DNA from 2 places in the Limnohabitans sp. INBF002 genome. Region 2 is predicted to be linked to the other one. Evidence: riboswitches for the same ligand, from Rfam matches in the RefSeq annotation. Region 2 holds a riboswitch; the other holds the start of a gene.
What was found. A riboswitch is a leader RNA that binds a small molecule or an ion and turns the genes downstream of it on or off. The one in region 2 is predicted to bind S-adenosylhomocysteine.

Region 1: linked by a shared signal. The riboswitch ahead of ahcY (adenosylhomocysteinase) and the one ahead of metH (methionine synthase) in region 2 are both predicted to bind S-adenosylhomocysteine.

What each region holds. Positions count from the first base shown of each region.
Region 1 is NZ_AP027055.1:2,287,641-2,297,515, forward strand. Features, by position in the region: gene rplM (50S ribosomal protein L13) at 1-35, opposite strand, end outside; gene rlmJ (23S rRNA (adenine(2030)-N(6))-methyltransferase RlmJ) at 246-1,124, shown strand; gene metF (methylenetetrahydrofolate reductase [NAD(P)H]) at 1,185-2,024, opposite strand; gene QMG15_RS11530 (TlyA family RNA methyltransferase) at 2,047-2,802, opposite strand; gene ahcY (adenosylhomocysteinase) at 2,821-4,254, opposite strand; S-adenosyl-L-homocysteine riboswitch at 4,343-4,427, opposite strand; gene QMG15_RS11540 (peptide chain release factor 3) at 4,535-6,166, shown strand; gene QMG15_RS11545 (excinuclease ABC subunit UvrA) at 6,516-9,875, opposite strand, start outside.
Region 2 is NZ_AP027055.1:39,691-49,565, forward strand. Features, by position in the region: gene QMG15_RS00155 (ABC transporter permease) at 1-158, opposite strand, end outside; gene QMG15_RS00160 (ABC transporter substrate-binding protein) at 226-1,431, opposite strand; gene QMG15_RS00165 (phosphoenolpyruvate carboxykinase (GTP)) at 1,622-3,460, opposite strand; gene QMG15_RS00170 (hypothetical protein) at 3,695-3,826, opposite strand; gene recQ (DNA helicase RecQ) at 3,921-5,819, opposite strand; gene QMG15_RS00180 (homocysteine S-methyltransferase family protein) at 5,930-6,973, shown strand; gene QMG15_RS00185 (hypothetical protein) at 7,100-7,342, shown strand; gene QMG15_RS00190 (DUF4377 domain-containing protein) at 7,359-7,883, opposite strand; S-adenosyl-L-homocysteine riboswitch at 8,053-8,147, shown strand; gene metH (methionine synthase) at 8,173-9,875, shown strand, end outside.

The DNA of each region.
Region 1 (9,875 bases), 350 kb from region 2:
ACCACGTCAGCGGGTTTTGCGCTGAATGTAGACATAGTTAAATCCTAAAAGGAGAGTTGGTTTGTAGGGTCCTTTTCCACGGTCGGCGTTCTTCTGTTGAGAACCTCTTAGGTGGGATGTGCCTTTTTCAAAGCCTCTGCCGCGGGACCACTCGAACGCTGCATAGCCAAAGATTATAAGCAAAATCAAGCGCTTAGCGCAAATTTGGCCCAAACAAGGCGATTTGGCGGGTTACCATCCCAGTTATGTTCAGTTATCGCCACGCTTTTCACGCCGGAAACCACGCCGACGTCCTCAAACACCTCACTTTGATTGCCACTTTGAAGCATTTGATGCACAAAGACGCGGGCATTCAGTTTGTGGACACGCATGCCGGCGCGGGCCTGTACCGCCTGGACGGCGACTATGCCGAAAAAAGTGGCGAAGCCGCCGAAGGCATTTTGAAGGTGCTCAACCTCAAAGGCCCTGCCGCCTTGACCGACTACCTAGAGATGGTGGCCAGTTTCAACGCCAAAGGCAGCCACAAGATTTACCCAGGCTCGCCTTTCATCATTCACAAGCTGCTGCGCCACGAAGCGCGCGACCGCTTGAAGCTGTTTGAACTGCATCCGACTGACCACAAATCACTCGCGGGCAATATTCAGCAGCTCGAAGCGGGCCGCACGGTCAGCGTCACACGCGCCGATGGCTTTGAATCGCTCAAGGCTTTGCTGCCACCGCCGGTATCTAGCAGCGGCTCACGCCGCACCTGCGTGCTGATTGACCCCAGCTACGAAATCAAGAACGACTACTACCGCGTGATCGATTGCATTCAAGACAGCTTGAAGCGCTTTGCCACCGGCACCTACATCGTGTGGTACCCCATCGTGCCGCGCCCTGAAGCGCACGACTTGCCACGCAAGCTCAAAGGCCTGTGCAGCCAAGCCAAAAAGCCATGGCTGCATGCCACCTTGGCCATCGGCCGCAAAACGGGGGGCAATGACGCGGGCTTAAGCGCCAGCGGCATGTTCATCGTCAACCCGCCCTTCACATTGAAGCCTTTGTTGAACGAAGCGCTACCCGTGGTGGAAGAAGCCTTGGCACGCGGCCCCGGTCGGGGCTGGGTGGTGGAGTCGGGTGGCTAAGCTGCTTGCACGCGCATAAAAAAGGCCTCGCAATGCGAGGCCTTTTACTTGGACAATCCCTTAGACACCAAGGCCTAAGTTTTTGCAGATCGCCAACGTTGGGACGCTTTGATTCATGCTGTAGAAATGCAAACCTGGCGCACCACCTGCACGTAACTGGTCACACAAATCAGTCACCACATCCAAGCCAAAGGCTTTGATGGACGCGAGGTCATCCCCAAACCCAAGCAAACGCAAACGAATCCAACGTGGAATCTCAGCACCACAGGCATCGGAGAAGCGCAACAACTGCGACGAGCTGGTGATGGGCATGATGCCGGGCACCACGGGGATGTGCACACCAAGCTTATCGGCATCTTCCACAAAACGGAAATACGCATCGCTGTTGTAAAAGTACTGTGTGATGGCCGAGTCTGCGCCCGCCTTTACTTTGGTGGCAAAGGCTTGCAAATCAGCCTCGGCTGATTTGGCTTGCGGATGAATCTCTGGATAAGCGGCCACTTCAATACCGAAATCGTCACCCGTCTCTGCGCGAATAAAAGCCACCAAATCGCTGGCGTAGTGAAACTCACCACCTGCGCCATAGCCGCTGGGCAAGTCGCCACGCAAGGCCACCAAGCGCTTCACGCCCATGGCTTTGAACTCGGCCAATTGCTGACGCACACTGTCGCGCGTGGCACCAATGCACGAGAAGTGCGAGGCGGCAGGCACGCCTTCGCTCAAGATTTCTTTCAAGGTAGAAATCGTGCCCGCTTGGGTCGAACCACCTGCGCCATAGGTGACCGAACAAAACTGCGGTTGGAGCGGGTACAGGGCCTGACGCACCGCGCGCAACTTCTCTGCACCCTCTGGCGTTTTAGGTGGAAAAAACTCAATGCTCAAGCTGTTGTTCGCGTTCATATCTGTCTCACGTGTTGGCGCGTCATGCACGACGCGCACCAATCCAAAATTCCTTGTTGCCATCGCCACCGGCAATGGCGCTGGGCCAATAGCCCAACACTTCTAAATTCAATGCTGCGCAAGCCTCGCGCAATCGCGCCTCGACCTGCACATAGCTGGCTTCGTCCTTGACCAAGCCACCTTTGCCAATGTCGCTGGGCTGCAGTTCAAACTGCGGTTTGACCAACATCAGCAGCGCGCCGCCCTTTTTCAGCAAAGGCAGCAACGCGGGTAATACCAAGGTGAGTGAGATGAAAGACAAATCACCCACCACCAAATCAAATCCTAGGGCCACATCGGGCACACGCGCATCGTTCACTTCTAACTCGCGGGCGTTGATGCGTTCCACACACACCACACGCGCATCGTCGCGCAAACGAGGATGCAACTGGCCATGCCCCACATCCAGCCCCACCACTTGCGCAGCACCTTGCTGCAACAAGCAATCGGTGAAGCCACCGGTGCTTTGCCCCACATCGAGGCAGCGCAAACCTTGGGCTGACAAGCCGCTGCTGTGCAACGCACCTTCGAGCTTTAAACCACCGCGAGACACATAGCGCGCCTCGGCGGTGTCCAGCAAACGCACTTCACAGGGCAGTGGCAGCTCGTCACCATTTTTGGAAACGCGTTGCCACGGCTTGGTGCCCAACCGCCACTCGACGCCCGAGGCTATCAACCGCTGCGCTTGAGAGCGCGAAGCGGCTAAACCACGTTCGAGAAGTAGCTGGTCGGCACGCATCCGTGAAGTGCGAAGTGCTTAGTAGCGGTAAGTGTCGGCTTTGTAGGGGCCGTTCTTAGACACGCCGATGTAAGCCGCTTGCTCGTCGGTCAATTCGGTCAGCTGTGCGCCAACTTTCTTGAGGTGCAAACGTGCCACTTTTTCGTCGAGGTGCTTAGGCAACACATAGACCTTGCCCGCTTCGTATTGGTCTTGCTTGGTGAACAACTCGATCTGAGCGATCGTTTGGTTCGCAAAGCTGGAGCTCATCACAAAGCTGGGGTGGCCAGTGGCGCAACCCAAGTTCACCAAGCGGCCTTTGGCCAACAAAGTGATCTTCTTGCCATCAGGGAAGATGACGTGGTCGACTTGAGGCTTGATCTCGTCCCACTTGCACTTCTCCAACGAAGCCACATCGATTTCGTTGTCGAAGTGACCGATGTTGCACACGATGGCTTCGTCTTTCATCGCGGCCATGTGCTCGTAGCGGATCACGTTCTTGTTGCCGGTGGCCGACACGAAGATGTCGCACTTGTCAGCGGCGTATTCCATGGTGACCACTTTGTAGCCTTCCATGGCAGCTTGCAAGGCGTTGATCGGGTCGATCTCGGTCACCCACACTTGGGCGCTCAAAGCGCGCAAGGCTTGGGCTGAACCTTTGCCCACGTCACCGTAGCCAGCCACGCAAGCCACTTTGCCAGCGATCATCACGTCGGTGGCGCGCTTGATGGAGTCCACCAAAGATTCGCGGCAGCCGTACAGGTTGTCAAACTTGCTCTTGGTCACTGAGTCGTTCACGTTGATGGCGCGGAACATCAAGCTGCCTTTGGCGGCCATTTCGTTCAAGCGCAACACGCCAGTGGTGGTCTCTTCGGTCACGCCGATGATGTGCGCACCTTTGCGGCTGTACCAAGTGGGGTCCACAGCCAATTTGGCTTTGATGGCGTTGAACAAACAAGTTTCTTCTTCGCTGGTGGGGTTGGCGATCAAAGACGCATCGGTTTCAGCGCGCTTGCCCAAGTGCATCAACAACGTGGCATCACCGCCGTCGTCCAAGATCATGTTGGGGCCTTCGCCTTCAGCACCTTTGGCGCCGAATTCAAAAATGCGGTGGGTGTAGTCCCAGTACTCAGCCAAGGTTTCGCCTTTGGTGGCGAACACAGGAATGCCCGCTTCGGCAATCGCAGCAGCAGCGTGGTCTTGGGTTGAGAAGATGTTGCAAGAAGCCCAACGCACGTCAGCGCCCAAAGACTTCAAGGTTTCGATCAGCACAGCCGTTTGAATGGTCATGTGCAAAGAGCCGGTCACGCGAGCGCCTTTCAAAGGCTGCGCTTTGGCGAACTCTTCGCGGATGGCCATCAAACCGGGCATTTCGGTTTCGGCAACTTTGATTTCTTTGCGGCCCCAAGCGGCCAAAGACATGTCGGCCACGATGTAATCGGCGGCGGCGTTGGTTTTAAGAACAGCGTTCATGAATAAATACTCCAAACAGTGGGTCAAACCAATGTCAGGGCGCGACAAGCATTCATGAAGATTCACGAGGTGCTCACCTCACGTTGACAGTGGGTGAGCGCGGTTGGAAACCCGAGCCTCGCCTGATGAATAGACCTGTTGCAGGTCCGCAGGCTGCAGCGCTCCTCGGATAGCCAAGATTTTAAACGAACTTCTAAAACCCCTGCTTCACCACGGACCCAGCGCTATGATTCCCGCCTTGATTTGCCATTTTTAGGCACTCCCTTTTTATAGTGACCCCATGAGCTCCTTTCTGAACGAAGTGCGCCGTCGCCGCACCTTTGCCATCATTTCTCACCCTGACGCGGGTAAAACCACGCTGACCGAAAAGCTGTTGCTGTTCTCGGGCGCGATTCAAATTGCGGGCGCCGTCAAAGGCCGCAAAGCCAGCCGCCACGCCACCTCGGACTGGATGGAGATTGAGAAGCAACGCGGCATTTCGGTGGCCTCGTCGGTCATGCAGATGCTGTACCGCGACCACGTCATCAACCTGCTCGACACCCCTGGCCACAAAGACTTCTCGGAAGACACCTACCGCGTGCTCACCGCCGTGGACTCGGCCTTGATGGTGATTGATGCGGCCAACGGTGTGGAAGCACAAACACGACGCCTGATTGAGGTGTGCCGTCAGCGCGACACGCCCATCATCACGTTTGTGAACAAGATGGACCGCGAAGTGCGCGACCCCCTCGACATCCTCGACGAAGTCGAACGCGAACTCGGCATGCCCTGCGTGCCCATGACCTGGCCTGTGGGCCAAGGCAAGCTGTTTGGCGGCATCATCAACTTGCGCACGCAAGCCATGACCGTGTTTGACTCCGGCTCCGAACGCTTGCCCCAAGACTTTGAAACCCACCCGCTGACCGAACAAGACAAACTCGCCGAGCGCTTTGGTTTGGAATGGGCCTCCGCCATGGAAAGCATGGAGCTGGCTACGGGCGCCTCGCCAAAGTTCGACAAAGAAGCGTTCTTGGCTGGCAAACAAACCCCCGTGTTCTTTGGCTCGGGCGTGAACAACTTTGGTGTGATGGAAGTGCTCGACGCCTTGGTCGACCTCGCCCCCTCCCCTCGCCCACGCTTGAGCCATCTTGTCGTCAACAAGCAAGCCATTGAGAAAACCATTCAGCCCGAAGATGAAGGCTTCGCAGGCGTGGTGTTCAAGGTGCAAGCCAACATGGACGCCAACCACCGCGACCGCATTGCCTTTGTGCGCGTGGCCTCGGGCAAGTTCACCCCTGGCATGAAGCTGAAGGTGCAACGCACCGCCAAAGAACTGCGCCCCACCAGCGTGGTGACCTTCATGTCGCAACGCCGCGAAGCGGTGGAAGAAGCCTATGCCGGCGACATCATCGGTTTCACCACCCACGGCGGCGTGCAGCTGGGCGACACCATCACCGATGGACCGGCCTTGCAATTCACCGGCCTGCCATTCTTCGCGCCCGAGTTGTTCATGACGGTGATTTTGAAAAACCCATTGCGCACCAAGCAACTGCAACAGGGCTTGGACCAGCTGGGTGAAGAAGGCGCGATTCAGGTATTCAAGCCCGAGGCTGGCGGCGCCATGCTGCTGGGCGCTGTGGGCCAATTGCAGTTTGAAGTGGTGCAACACCGCTTGAAAGCCGAGTACGACTGCGATGTGAAGCTAGAAAGCTGTCAGTACACGGGTGCGCGCTGGATCACGGCGGACACACCAGCTGAGCTGCGTGAGTTCACCTATGCCTATCCACAGCGCATGGCGTTGGATGCGGCCAATACGTTGGCGTATTTATGCACGTCGCCTTATGACGTGCGACTGGCGCAGGAACGCTTTCCTAAGATTCATTTCCATCCTTTGCGTGAGCACGCTGGGTTGGCTTTGTCTACTGCGGGTTGAGTTGTTGCTTTTGTAGTGAAGAGAGGCTCAGTGGCATTGCCCTAGGCTCCTCTTCGCTGCGCTCAGAATGTCGCTACGGGCAACACCACTGAGCCTCTCTTCGCGTTTGCACGCATCAGATTCGGGTGCAGGTGCAAGCGTCCGCCAGCGCCCGAAAACTCTGACACTCAGAACGTCGCTTATGCACCAACTTGTATGAGCGAAGTCATTCGCAAACAAACAAGTGCTGCGGGATAAGCCGTAGCGACATTCTGAGCGCAGCGAAGAGGAGCCTAGGCTTATCCCGCAGCACGCAACCACGCCAAAGAAACAAGCAGAGCCCCAGAAACGTAGCGCAACAAAAGAAACGTTACGAACGAGCCAACACGGGTTTCAAAGCAACACCCGTGTGCGTCCCCAAAGCCACCACCGCCTCTGGCGTATCGGCCGCCACGATCAAACCACCGCCATCGCCGCCCTCAGGCCCGAGGTCAATGATCCAATCGGCTTCGGCAATCACATCAAGGTCGTGCTCAATCACCACCACGCTGTGACCGCCATCCACCAAGCGGTGCAACACGCGAATGAGCTTGTCCACGTCGGCCATGTGCAGGCCCACCGTGGGTTCGTCCAACACATACAGCGTGTGCGGTGCTTTGTTGCCTCGGCGCGTCACGTCGTCGCGCACCTTGCTCAACTCGGTCACCAGCTTGATGCGCTGCGCCTCACCGCCGCTGAGCGTGGGTGAAGGCTGACCCAAGGTGAGGTAACCCAAGCCCACGTCTTTGAGCAGCTGCAAGGGGTGTGCGATGTTGGGCATGGTGGCGAAAAATTCCACTGCCTCGTCCACTTCCATTTGCAACACATCGCCGATGCTCTTACCGCGCCAGCTCACTGCCAAAGTCTCGGGGTTGAAGCGAGCGCCGTGGCAGGTTTCGCATGGCACTTTCACGTCGGGCAAAAAGCTCATCTCAATCGTGCGCAGGCCTTGGCCTTCACACGTGTGGCAACGGCCTTCACCCGTGTTGAAACTGAAGCGTCCTGCGCCGTAGCCGCGCGCTTTGGCTTCAAGTGTTTCGGCAAACAATTTGCGAATCGTGTCCCAAAAACCAATGTAGGTTGCAGGGCATGAACGTGGCGTCTTGCCAATCGGCGTTTGGTCCACCTCCAACACGCGGTCGATGGTTTGATAACCATCAAGCCCCGTGCAGCCAGACCATGCCGGATGCTTGCCTTCCTCATCGAGCTTGCGCCCCGCCTGAGTAGAGCGCTGCGCCACCGCAGCCGCCACGTTGTGCAACAGCACATCGCGCGCGAGGGTGGACTTGCCAGACCCCGATACACCGGTGACCGCGACCAGACGCTTAAGCGGAATCGACACACTCACGTCGCTCAAATTGTGCAGCGATGCCCCCTCAAGCGACAACCACTGAAGCACAGCAGCCACATCGGTGGCAACGGCTTCAGCAACAGGAGCAGCCGCCTTGCGCTTACCCACCTTCGCGGAGGATGGGGCGTTGCCGGGTGACGATTTTGGCTCGCCGCATGAGGAACCCGGCAATGCCTCATCCTTCGCAGCGAGCGAGGCAGCAGCAGCGGCGGCTGCAAAAGCAGACAGCGCCGCCTCAGAAACAGGCCGCCGCGCCTGCAACGGATGCCGCATCGCATGCAACAGGTAACGCCCCGTCTGAGATTCGCTCTGCGAGGTGATGTCTTTCACCGAACCCTCACCCATCAAACGCCCGCCGCGCTTACCCGCGCTTGGCCCAATGTCGATGATGTGGTCCGCACGGCGAATGGTGTCTTCGTCGTGTTCCACCACCACCAGCGTGTTGCCCTTGTCGCTGAGCAAATGCAAGGCGTTCAACAAAATTTGGTTGTCACGCGCATGCAGACCAATCGTAGGCTCGTCCAACACATAGCAAACGCCTTGCAAGTTACTACCCAACTGCGCGGCCAAGCGAATGCGTTGCGCCTCGCCACCACTGAGCGTGGGCGCGCCACGGTCGAGCGTGAGGTAGTTCAAACCGACTTGCTCTAAAAACTCCAAACGGCTCTTGATTTCAGGCAACAGATCGCGTGCGATGTCGGCATCGCGCCCGCTCATGGCTAGCTTCTCAACCCACTTGCGAATCTCGGTCACGCTCAAACGCGCGATGTCTGTGATGCCCACGCCTGCAAACTTCACGGCACGTGCCGTGGCGTTCAAACGTGTGCCTTCGCAGGTCGGGCAAGCCACATCGACCAAGTCGTCCACATCAGGTTCGGCAAAGGTTTGCTCGCGGCCTTTTTCTTTGTCGTCACGCACCGAATCGTCCAACACCTTGCGTTGGTCTTTGTTGAGCTTCACGCCCGTGCCCACACAGTCGGGGCACCAGCCGTGCTTGCTGTTGTATGAGAACAAGCGAGGGTCCAGCTCGGCATACGAGGTGTCGCACACAGGGCAGGCGCGCTTGGTGGAATACACATCCAAGCGACCAATGCTGTTGGTGTCTGTGCCGGCCTCCATCGCTTCGCGCAAACCATCAAGTTGACTCAAGACATGCACCACGCCTTTGCCATGTTCTAGTGCGATGGTCAGCGCCAACCGCAAGGCCGTTTCGTTTTGTGCCGAAACTTCAAGGCTGGCCACTGGCAGTTCAATGGTGTGCTCTTTGAAACGGTCCAAACGCGGGAAGCCATTGGTCGGCAAGAAGTGACCATCCACGCGCAAGTGGGTGTAGCCGCGTGGACGCGCCCAATCGGCCAGCTCGGTGTAAACGCCTTTGCGGTTCATCACCAAGGGGCTCATCAGGCCAATGTGTTGACCTTTGAACTCGCGCATCAGCTGTGCGGCAATGCGCTCTGCGGTTTGCGGCTGCACGGCGGCACCGTCGTGGGTGCAATGTTGGGTGCCCAGCTTGACGTACAGCAAGCGCAAGAAATGCCACACCTCAGTGGTCGTGCCCACGGTGGACTTACGCCCCCCGCGGCTTAAGCGCTGCTCAATCGCCACCGTGGGCGGAATGCCATACACCGCATCCACCTCGGGGCGACCTGCGGGCTGCACGATGCTGCGCGCGTAAGCGTTAAGGCTTTCTAAATAGCGGCGTTGCCCCTCGTTGAACAAAATATCAAATGCAAGCGTGGACTTGCCCGAGCCCGACACGCCCGTGATGACGTTGAACTTGCCGCGTGGAATGTTGACGCTCAAGCTTTTGAGGTTGTGCTCTTTGGCATTGATGATTTGAATCGCGCCATCGGCAACGGATATGCCACGCGCAGCTTTTGCAAACCGAGCCGTGTCTTCAGCAGCCAACAAGCCTGCAGATGCCTTCTCGCCATCAATCTCGTACACCACGCCCATCGACGCTGCGTAGTCACGCAAGGCTTTGCCCGTGTGCGACGTGGGGTGCAGGCGTACTTCTTCAGGCGTGCCTTCGGCGACCAACAAGCCCCCCGCGTCACCGCCTTCGGGCCCGAGGTCAATCAACCAGTCACTGGCACGGATGACGTCGAGGTTGTGTTCAATGACGATGAGCGAGTTGCCGTCTTCCAACAAGCGGCGCATGGCGCGCATGAGTTTGGCAATGTCGTCAAAGTGCAAGCCGGTGGTGGGCTCGTCAAACAAAAACAGCACACCCTTTTTAGCCAGCGTCTGGCGACTCGATGTTTTCGCTTTGGCAGCCTCGGCCAAGAAGCCAGCGAGCTTCAAGCGCTGTGCTTCGCCACCACTCAAGGTCGGCACGGG
Region 2 (9,875 bases):
TAAGCCACATACACACCCAACATGAAGAACGAGCCATGCGCAAAATTGACGATGCGCGTCACCCCAAAGATGAGCGACAAGCCCGCCGCCACCAAAAACAAAGACGATGCAGCGGCCAGCCCGTTGAGGGCTTGTACGAAGAGGCTGGCGACGTCCATGAGGTGTGAGGGTTTGAAATTAAAACGCCCGCAAGAGGCGGGCGTTGTGTTGAGGTTCGAGGGGCGTTTAGTTGCTCGGTCTGAGTTTTTTCACAACGTCATCGCTGGGTTGCACACTGGCGCCGTCGATGTAGCGGTAGTCTACCAACACACCCTTGCCGCCTTCATTCTTGGTGCGACCCAAGAAGGCGCCCATGGTGGACTGGTTGTCTTGCTTGCGGAACATCACGGGGCCATAAGGCGTGCTGAATTTCAAACCACTGAACGCAGTGACCAGCTTCTCGCTGTCGGTTCTTTTGGCTTTGCTGATGCCTGCGGCCAAAGCCTGAATCATGCTGTAGCCCACGACCGAGCCCAAGCGCGGGTGGTCGTTGTACTTGCGGTGGTAGGCCAAGTAAAAGGCTTTGTGCTCGGGGGTTTGCACGCCGTACCAAGGGTAGCCCGTGACGATCCAGCCATTGGGTGTTTCGTCTTTGAGCGGCTCCAAATACTCTGGCTCCCCTGTTAACAGGCTCACCACTTCACGGCCTTGGAACACACCGCGTGTGTTGCCTTCGCGCACAAACTTGGCCAGGTCGGTAGCAAACAGCACGTTGAAGATGGCGTCGGGCTTGGCATCGGCAATCGCTTGCGTGACGGAGCCTGCATCAATCTTGCCCAGCGCGGGGGCTTGCTCGGCCACAAACTCCACATCGGGCTGCGCGGCCTTCAGCAGTTGTTTGAAGGTGGCCGCAGCCGATTGGCCGTATTCGTAGTTGGGGTACACCACGGCCCAGCGTTTTTTCTTGAGCTTGGCGGCTTCGGGCACCAGCATGGCCACTTGCATGTAGGTGCTGGCGCGCAGGCGGTAGGTGTAGCGGTTGCCGTTTTGCCAGACCATTTTGTCGGTCAGCGGCTCGCCCGCGAGGAAGAACACTTTGCGTTGCTTGGCAAAGTCGCCCAGCGCCAAACCGATGTGTGAGAGGAAGGCGCCCGAGAGCACATCCACCTTTTCGCGGCTCAGCAGCTCTTCGGCGGCACGCACGGCGTCGCCGGGTGAGGCGTTGTCGTCACGCGTGATGAGTTGCAGCTGTTTGCCGTTCACGCCGCCTGCGGCGTTGATCTCTTCCACCGCCAACTCCATGCCCTTTTTGTACGGGTCGAGGAAGGCGGGCTGGGCCTTGTAGCTGTTGATCTCGCCAATCTTGATGACGTTTTGAGCGAAGGCGGGTAAGGCCGCCACGCTGAAGAGCAGGGCGGCGGTGCGCAGGGTTGATGCAAGTGTGGTGTTCACGAAAGTGGCCTTTGAAAGCAAGCGTGGGTTGCGGCAACCCGCGCCTAAAAATGTGTGAAGCACGAATTGTCTTGCAAACGCAAAAGGCATTTGCATACGAGATATCAAAGCCCCAAAGAAAAAGCCCCGCTATGCGGGGCTCTTCACATTCAGTGCGCATCTTGCGATGCGTCTGTCAGTGGCACTTGAATCACGCTTCCAAACGTGCAGCCAAAGCGGCCTTGGTTGCGGTCATCTCAACGGGCAGGTGGTAGGCCAGTTGGGTGAACAACTCTTCGTGCAGTTTCAACTCGTCGACCCAAGCGGCTTTGTCGATGCTGGTGACGGTGTTGAATTGCTCAGCCGTGAAGTTCAGGCCTGTCCAGTTGATTTCTTCATACGTGGGGCTCACGCCGAACACGTTTTCTTTGCCTTTGGTTTGGCCTTCGATGCGGTCAATCATCCACTTCAACACGCGCATGTTTTCGCCGTAGCCTGGCCACACAAACTTGCCATCTTCGCCCTTGCGGAACCAGTTGACGCAGTAGATGGCGGGCACTTTGGCACCACCGGCCTTGAGCTTGTCGCCCATGTTGAGCCAGTGTTGGAAGTAGTCGCTCATGTTGTAGCCCATGAACGGCAACATGGCGAACGGGTCGCGGCGCACCACGCCTTGTTGGCCAGCGGCGGCAGCGGTGGTTTCAGAGCCCATGGTTGCGGCCATGTACACGCCTTCGGTCCAGTTGCGTGCTTCGGTCACCAAAGGCACGGTGGTGGAGCGGCGGCCACCGAAGATGAACGCGTCAATCGCCACGCCATCGGCGTCGTCCCATTGGTGGTCCAGCGCGGGGTTGTTGGTGGCAGCCACGGTGAAACGGGCGTTGGGGTGAGCGGCTTTGGCGCCAGTCTCTTTGGCAATGGCTGGCGTCCAGTCCTTGCCTTGCCAGTCGATCAAGTGGTCGGGCATGGAGCCGGTGTCTTTTTCCATGCCTTCCCACCACACGTCGCCGTCGTCGGTCAGCGCGACGTTGGTGAAGATCACGTCCTTGTCCAAGCTGGCCATGCAGTTGGGGTTGGTGTGGAAGTTGGTGCCAGGTGCCACGCCAAAGTAACCCGCTTCGGGGTTGATCGCGTACAACTTGCCGTCCGAGTGCGGCTTGATCCAAGCAATGTCGTCACCGATGGTGGTGACTTTCCAGCCGTCAAAGCCTTCTGGGGGCACCAACATCGAGAAGTTGGTTTTGCCGCAAGCGCTGGGGAACGCGGCTGCGACGTGGTACTTTTTGCCTTGGGGGTTGGTCACGCCCAAGATGAGCATGTGCTCGGCGAGCCATCCTTGGTCGCGGCCCATGTTCGACGCAATGCGCAACGCAAAGCACTTCTTGCCCAGCAAAGCGTTGCCGCCGTAGCCCGAGCCGTAAGACCAAATTTCGCGGGTCTCTGGGTAGTGCACGATGTACTTGGTCTTGCTGCAAGGCCACTTCACGTCGGCTTGGCCTGCGGCCAAAGGTGCGCCCACGGTGTGCACGCAAGGCACAAACGCGCCGTCGGTGCCAATCACGTCGTACACGGCTTTGCCCATGCGGGTCATGATTTTTTGGTTCACTGCCACATAAGCGCTGTCAGACAGCTCGATGCCCACGTGCGCGATGTGCGAACCCATGGGGCCCATGCTGAATGGCACCACATACATGGTGCGGCCTTTCATACAGCCGTCGAACAAAGGGTTCAAGGTGGCGCGCATCTCGGCGGGCGCCATCCAGTTGTTGGTGGGGCCCGCATTTTCTTTTTTCTCTGAGCAGATGTAAGTGCGGTCTTCCACGCGGGCCACGTCTGAGGGGTCAGAGCAAGCTAGAAAAGAGTTGGGGCGCTTGGCGGGGTTGAGCTTTTTGAATGTGCCGGCATCGACCAATTGTTGGCAGAGACGGTTGTATTCCTCGTCGCTGCCGTCACACCAGTACACGGTGTCTGGCTTGCACAAAGCGGCCATTTCGCCGACCCAAGCGACCAGCTTGGGATTTTTTACATACGCGGGTGCGTTGATGTTCATGGGAAGCTCCTAAGTCAAAAAATTGAGGTCAAAGCCCAGCGAGTTGCTGCGAGGCTCTGACCTCAATTCATTACGGCCGTGTGAAACGGTGCCTTATTTTAAGAAACCAACCCCTTACGGAGGCTTTCAAGGGGCATCAAAAAAGGGAAAAAGAACCCAAAAGAATGCAAAAAAGCGCCAAGAGTGGCGCTTTTTTGAGGCTGATGACCGAACATGGTGCGGTCATCAGGGCACTTAGGCCATGAATACGGCAATGAACGCCAACAAGAACATCAGCACGGCGCCAGCAACGGGCAACACGATGGGCATCAAGGGAACGATGGCTTCAACAACATCTTGTTCGGCCGCGTGGTCATGGTGTGACATGGTTAGTCTCCTATTTAAGTTCTCCAAATTCTAGGAGAGTTCGCCCACTTTGCAGTCGTCGTGGAGACAGGGTAAACCCGTCGATGCTGCCCGCTTAGGCGGGCAGGGCCACCACGCGCAGCACCTCGTCGCCATAGGCTTCGAGCTTTTTGGCGCCGATGCCAGCGATGCCTTGCAGCGCTTCCAAGTCGTGCGGCTCGGCTTGCGCAATCGCGGCCAGCGTGGCGTCATGGAAGATGACGTAGGCGGGCAAGTTGTGCGAGCGGGCCACCTCGCCACGCCAAGCCTTGAGCGCGTCGTAGCGTTGTTGGCCTGCGTCGTCCAGCGCGATGGGCGCGGGTTTGGAAGCGCCGCTGGCTGCGCGTTTGCCTTTGCGGTCAGCGGGGGTGGACGCCGAGGCACGCAAGCGCACGGTGACTTCGCCTTTGAGCACGCCGCGCGAGGCCTCGGTCAAATACAAGGTGTTGAAAGCTTGCGCATCCACACCCAAAGCGCCGAGCGCGATGAGCTGGCGCAGCACACCGCGCAGCTGCACCTCGCTGAAGTGCGCGCCAATGCCGAAGGTGCTGAGCTTCTCGTGGCCATATTGGTTGACCTTCTCGGTGGCCTTGCCACGCAAGATGTCCATCATGTGGCCTGCGCCAAACGACATGCCGCTTTGTTGCTTCACGCGGTAGATGGTGGACAGCAACATGCGAGCAGCTTCGGTGCCGTCCCAAATGTCTGGCGGGTTGAGGCAGTTGTCGCAGTTGCCGCAGGTGTAGCGGGGTGCGCCGTTTTCGGGTGACTTGTAGGTTTCGTCAAAGTAGCCCAGCAGACGCACGCGTCGGCAGTCTGTGGCTTCGGCCAAGGCCAGTAGGGCGTCGAGTTTGCCGCGCATGACTTGCTTGAAGTCTTCGCCTGCGGGGCTCTCATCAATCATGCGGCGTTGGTTGACGACATCGTTCAGGCCGTAGGCCATCCACGCGTGCGCAGCTTGGCCGTCGCGGCCACCACGGCCGGTTTCTTGGTAATAGCCTTCGATGTTTTTGGGCATGTCCAAGTGCGCCACAAAGCGCACATCGGGTTTGTCGATGCCCATGCCAAACGCCACGGTGGCGACCATCACCAAACCGTCTTCACGCAAAAAACGGTTTTGGTGCTTTTGCCGAATGGCGCCATCCAAACCTGCGTGGTATGGCAACGCGGCAATGCCTGCGTCGCACAAGTTCTTGGCCACTTCTTCCACCCGCTTGCGCGATTGGCAATAGACGATGCCGCTGTCTTGGCCATAGGGGCCCGTGTGCTCGCGCTGGATGAAGCGCAGTAGCTGGGTGGACGCGTCTTTCTTTTCGACGATGGTGTAACGGATGTTGGGGCGGTCAAAGCTGCTGACGAACTGTTGCGCGTCTTCCAGCTGCAAGCGCTCCACGATGTCGGCGCGCGTCAGCGCATCGGCGGTGGCGGTGAGCGCCATGCGCGGCACGCCCGCGTAGCGCTCGTGCAGCACGGTGAGGGCGCGGTATTCGGGGCGGAAGTCGTGGCCCCATTGGCTCACGCAATGCGCTTCGTCAATGGCAAACAGGCTGAGCTGGCCTTGTTCGTGCAGGGCATCCAGCTGCGCCAAAAAACGCGGTGTGGTGATGCGCTCGGGCGCGGCGTAGAGCAGAGTGATGTCGCCACGGCGCAGGCGTTGCTCCACCGCGTTGGCTTCTTCGCCGGTGAGGCTGGAATTTAAAAACGCGGCTTCAACCCCCGCCTCGTGCAGCGCGCCCACTTGGTCGTGCATGAGCGCGATGAGCGGCGACACCACGATGGTGATGCCGTGCCCCGCACGCTGGCGGGCAATGGCCGGAATTTGGTAACAGAGCGATTTCCCGCCGCCCGTGGGCATGAGCACCAACGCATCGCCGCCGCCGCACACGTGGTTGACGATGGCTTCTTGGGGGCCGCGAAAGGCGCCGTAGCCAAAGACTTCGCGCAAGATGTCTTGCGGATTCACAGGCGTGGACACGGCAGCTTTCGGCGTGCGCTGACCAAGCTGGTAAGGCGGTCAGAGGGGGTGTGAGTGGGGATCAACGAGGGCATGAGCCGGCTATTGTCCCTGCTTCTTACAATGGCGGGATGACCCAAGCCTACACACGCGCAAAAGAATTACCCGCCATCTTGGCCAAACGCATCGCCATCCTCGACGGCGCGATGGGCACCATGATTCAGCGCTTCAAGTTGACCGAAGAGCAATACCGCGGTGATCGATTCAAAGACTTCCACAAAGACGTGAAGGGCAACAACGAATTGCTCAGCCTCACCCGCCCCGATGTGATTCGCGACATTCACGAACGTTACTTGGCGGCTGGCGCCGACCTGATCGAGACCAACACCTTTGGCGCCACCACCATCGCCCAAGCTGACTACGACATGGCCGATTTGGCCTACGAGATGAACCTGGCCTCGGCCCGCATTGCCCGCGAAGCCTGCGACAAATACAGCACGCCCGACAAACCCCGCTTCGTGGCGGGCGCCGTGGGCCCCACGCCCAAAACTGCCAGCATCAGCCCCGATGTGAACGACGCGGGCGCACGCAATGTCAACTTTGAAGAGTTACGCGCCGCGTATTACGACCAAGTCAAAGCCTTGGTCGAAGGCGGCTCGGATGTGTTGTTGGTGGAAACCATTTTTGACACGCTCAACGCCAAAGCCGCGCTGTTTGCGATTGAAGAATTCTTTGAAGCCTCGGGCGAGCGCTTGCCGCTCATCATCAGCGGCACGGTGACCGATGCTTCGGGCCGCATTTTGAGCGGCCAAACCGTGACCGCGTTTTGGCACAGCGTGCGCCACGCGCAGCCGCTGGCCATTGGCCTGAACTGCGCCTTGGGTGCCACGCTGATGCGCCCCTACATTCAAGAGCTCAACAAAGTCGCGGGCGACACCTTCATCAGCTGCTACCCCAACGCCGGCTTGCCCAACCCCATGAGCGACACCGGCTTTGACGAAACGCCCGATGTGACCAGCCGCTTGCTGCACGAGTTTGCCGCCGAAGGTTTGGTGAACATCGTGGGCGGCTGCTGCGGCACCACGCCCGAGCACATCGCGGCCATTGGCAATGCGGTGGCCGACCAAAAAGCACGTGCCTTGAGCGCGGGACCGTTTTATCGCGAAGCAGCCTAAGTATTTAATCGTTCTTCAAAACGAAATCTTTTGGGCTGAAAGTAAATAAGGGTATACGCCAATAAGCGGATTTACAGGGCGGCATTTGATTTCGAGAATGGCGGTAATCGTTCAACGTTACCGTTCATGTCTACAGAAATTTCAATCACCCCTCCTGCCGATGTTCACCTGCAGAGCCGCATCGACTCTGTGCTGGCGATTTACAAAGAGCATGGCCACGTCAACCGCACCCTGATTTCTGAAAAATTAGCCCTGACCAAGCTGCAAGCCAGCCAGTTGCTGCGCGAGTTCTTAAGCGCACATGCGCCCGTGGTGGAGTGGGACAACTACCGCAGCACTTACTTGATGACGCGGCCACGTCGCGCGTGACACCTTCATCAGCGGCTCAATAGACTTTGAGTTCTCGCAAGTAACGCAGACGCTCTAACGTGGGACTGCGCGACAACTCGCGCACCAGCTCATAGCGTGTGTCGGCCATGTCGGCGGGTGGGTTGGGAATGGGCGTCACGCGCACCAACAAGGTGTAGCGCACGCCCGGCTTGAAGGTGAAGCCTTCAATGCGGTTGTAAAACTTAGACCACGTTGGCGCATCGCCCTCTTGCACTTGCAAACAGCGCATGGGCGCGGCCCCCATGCACGCCACATCTTCGGCGGCCACGGTGAGCGTGATTTCTTTGGACTGCGCGGTGGGCGGGGTGGCCGGACACGCACCGTTAGACACCCAAGTTCCCCCTTGGCTCAGCATCACGCAACGGGTGGGGAACGTTTTCGTTTCCTGCCCCAATTGCCCGCAAACAGGCGCGTACTCGCGGGTGCAGATTTGGGGCGGTGTATGGGTTTGGTCTTGGCCTTGGGCCTGTGCTTGCGTCGAGATGACGAGAAGCGATGCGAGCAATAAGCGTGTGAACATGGGGTGCGCTTTTTAGGTGATCAGGCCTTATTAACGTTTGGGTCGGATGTACGGTGTACAAAATGATTAAAAACAGAACGTTGTTCTGCTTGTGTCTAAAAGTAACAGAGAAAAGCTCATCTGTTTAGGCATGGCGCATGCGGGTTGCGCGACCCGTTAAAATATCGCCTTCCTCAAGGAGCGTTGCAGCTTCACCCGTCCTTTCAGGACTTGCGCGTGAAGTCAGGCTTGGGGCCGAATCTTTTGCAACGACGCTCACCTGTTTTGTTAGCCCCAGGTGAGTACCCCCATGAATTCCACTGCAGTTCCCCCCATGAAGCTGTCTGGCCTTGAGCCAGTCTCCATCGGCGAGGGCAGTTTGTTTGTCAACGTTGGCGAGCGTACCAACGTCACTGGCTCCAAAGCCTTTGCGCGCATGATTTTGAACGGCGAGTACGAGCAAGCCTTGGCCGTCGCGCGTCAGCAAGTGGAAAACGGCGCACAAGTGATTGACGTCAACATGGACGAAGCCATGTTGGACAGCCAAGCCGCGATGGTACGTTTCTTGAACCTCATGGCGGGCGAGCCCGACATTGCACGCGTGCCGGTGATGGTGGACTCATCGAAGTGGTCGGTCATCGAAGCGGGCCTGCGTTGTATTCAAGGCAAGGGCATCGTCAACTCCATCAGCATGAAAGAAGGCTTGGACGAGTTCAAGCGCCAAGCCAAGCTGGTCAAGCGTTACGGCGCGGCAGCGGTGGTGATGGCGTTTGACGAAAAAGGCCAAGCCGACACCTACGCCCGCAAGATTGAAATTTGCGAACGCGCTTACCGCGTGTTGGTAGACGAGGTGGGCTTTCCACCCGAAGACATCATCTTCGACCCCAACATCTTTGCCATTGCCACCGGCATTGAAGAGCACGATAACTATGCGGTGGACTTCATCAACGCCACGCGTTGGATCAAGCAAAACCTGCCCGGCGCGAAGGTGAGTGGCGGTGTGTCGAACGTGAGCTTTTCATTCCGTGGCAACGACCCCGTGCGCGAAGCCATCCACACCGTGTTTCTGTACCACGCCATTCAAGCGGGCATGGACATGGGGATCGTCAACGCCGGCATGGTGGGCGTGTATGACGACCTCGAAGCCACGCTGCGCGAGCGCGTGGAAGACGTGGTGTTGAACCGCGTCCCCCAATACAAAGAAGGCGAAGCGCACCTCACGCCAGGCGAGCGCCTGATTGAAGTGGCCGAGAGCGCCAAAGGCGCAGCCAAAGACGACAGCCAAAAGTTGGCTTGGCGCGGCACTGCCGAGGCCCCTGTGACGGTGGCGCATCGTTTGAGCCACGCACTGGTGCACGGCATCACCGACTTCATCACCGTTGACACCGAAGAGGCGTATCGCGACATTTTGGCCAAGGGCGGTCGCCCGCTGCACGTCATCGAAGGTCCGTTGATGGACGGCATGAACGTGGTGGGTGATTTGTTTGGCCAAGGCAAGATGTTCTTGCCGCAAGTGGTCAAGTCGGCCCGCGTGATGAAGCAAGCGGTGGCGCACTTGGTGCCCTACATTGAAGAAGAGAAACGCTTGCAAGCCGAAGCGGGCCAAGACGTGAAAGCCAAGGGCAAGATGGTCATCGCCACGGTCAAGGGCGACGTGCATGACATTGGCAAAAATATCGTCACCGTGGTTTTGCAGTGCAACAACTACGAAGTGGTGAACATGGGCGTGATGGTGCCCTGCCATGAAATTTTGGCCAAGGCCAAAGAAGAGGGCGCAGACATCATCGGCTTGTCCGGCCTCATCACGCCGTCGCTGGAAGAAATGCAATACGTGGCCAGCGAGATGGAGAAAGACCCGTATTTCCGCAACCGCCAAATGCCATTGCTGATTGGCGGTGCGACCTGCAGCCGCGTGCACACCGCCGTGAAGATTGCCCCCAACTACAGCGGCCCCGTGGTCTACGTGCCCGATGCCTCACGCAGCGTGAGCGTGGCACAAGGTTTGTTGTCAGA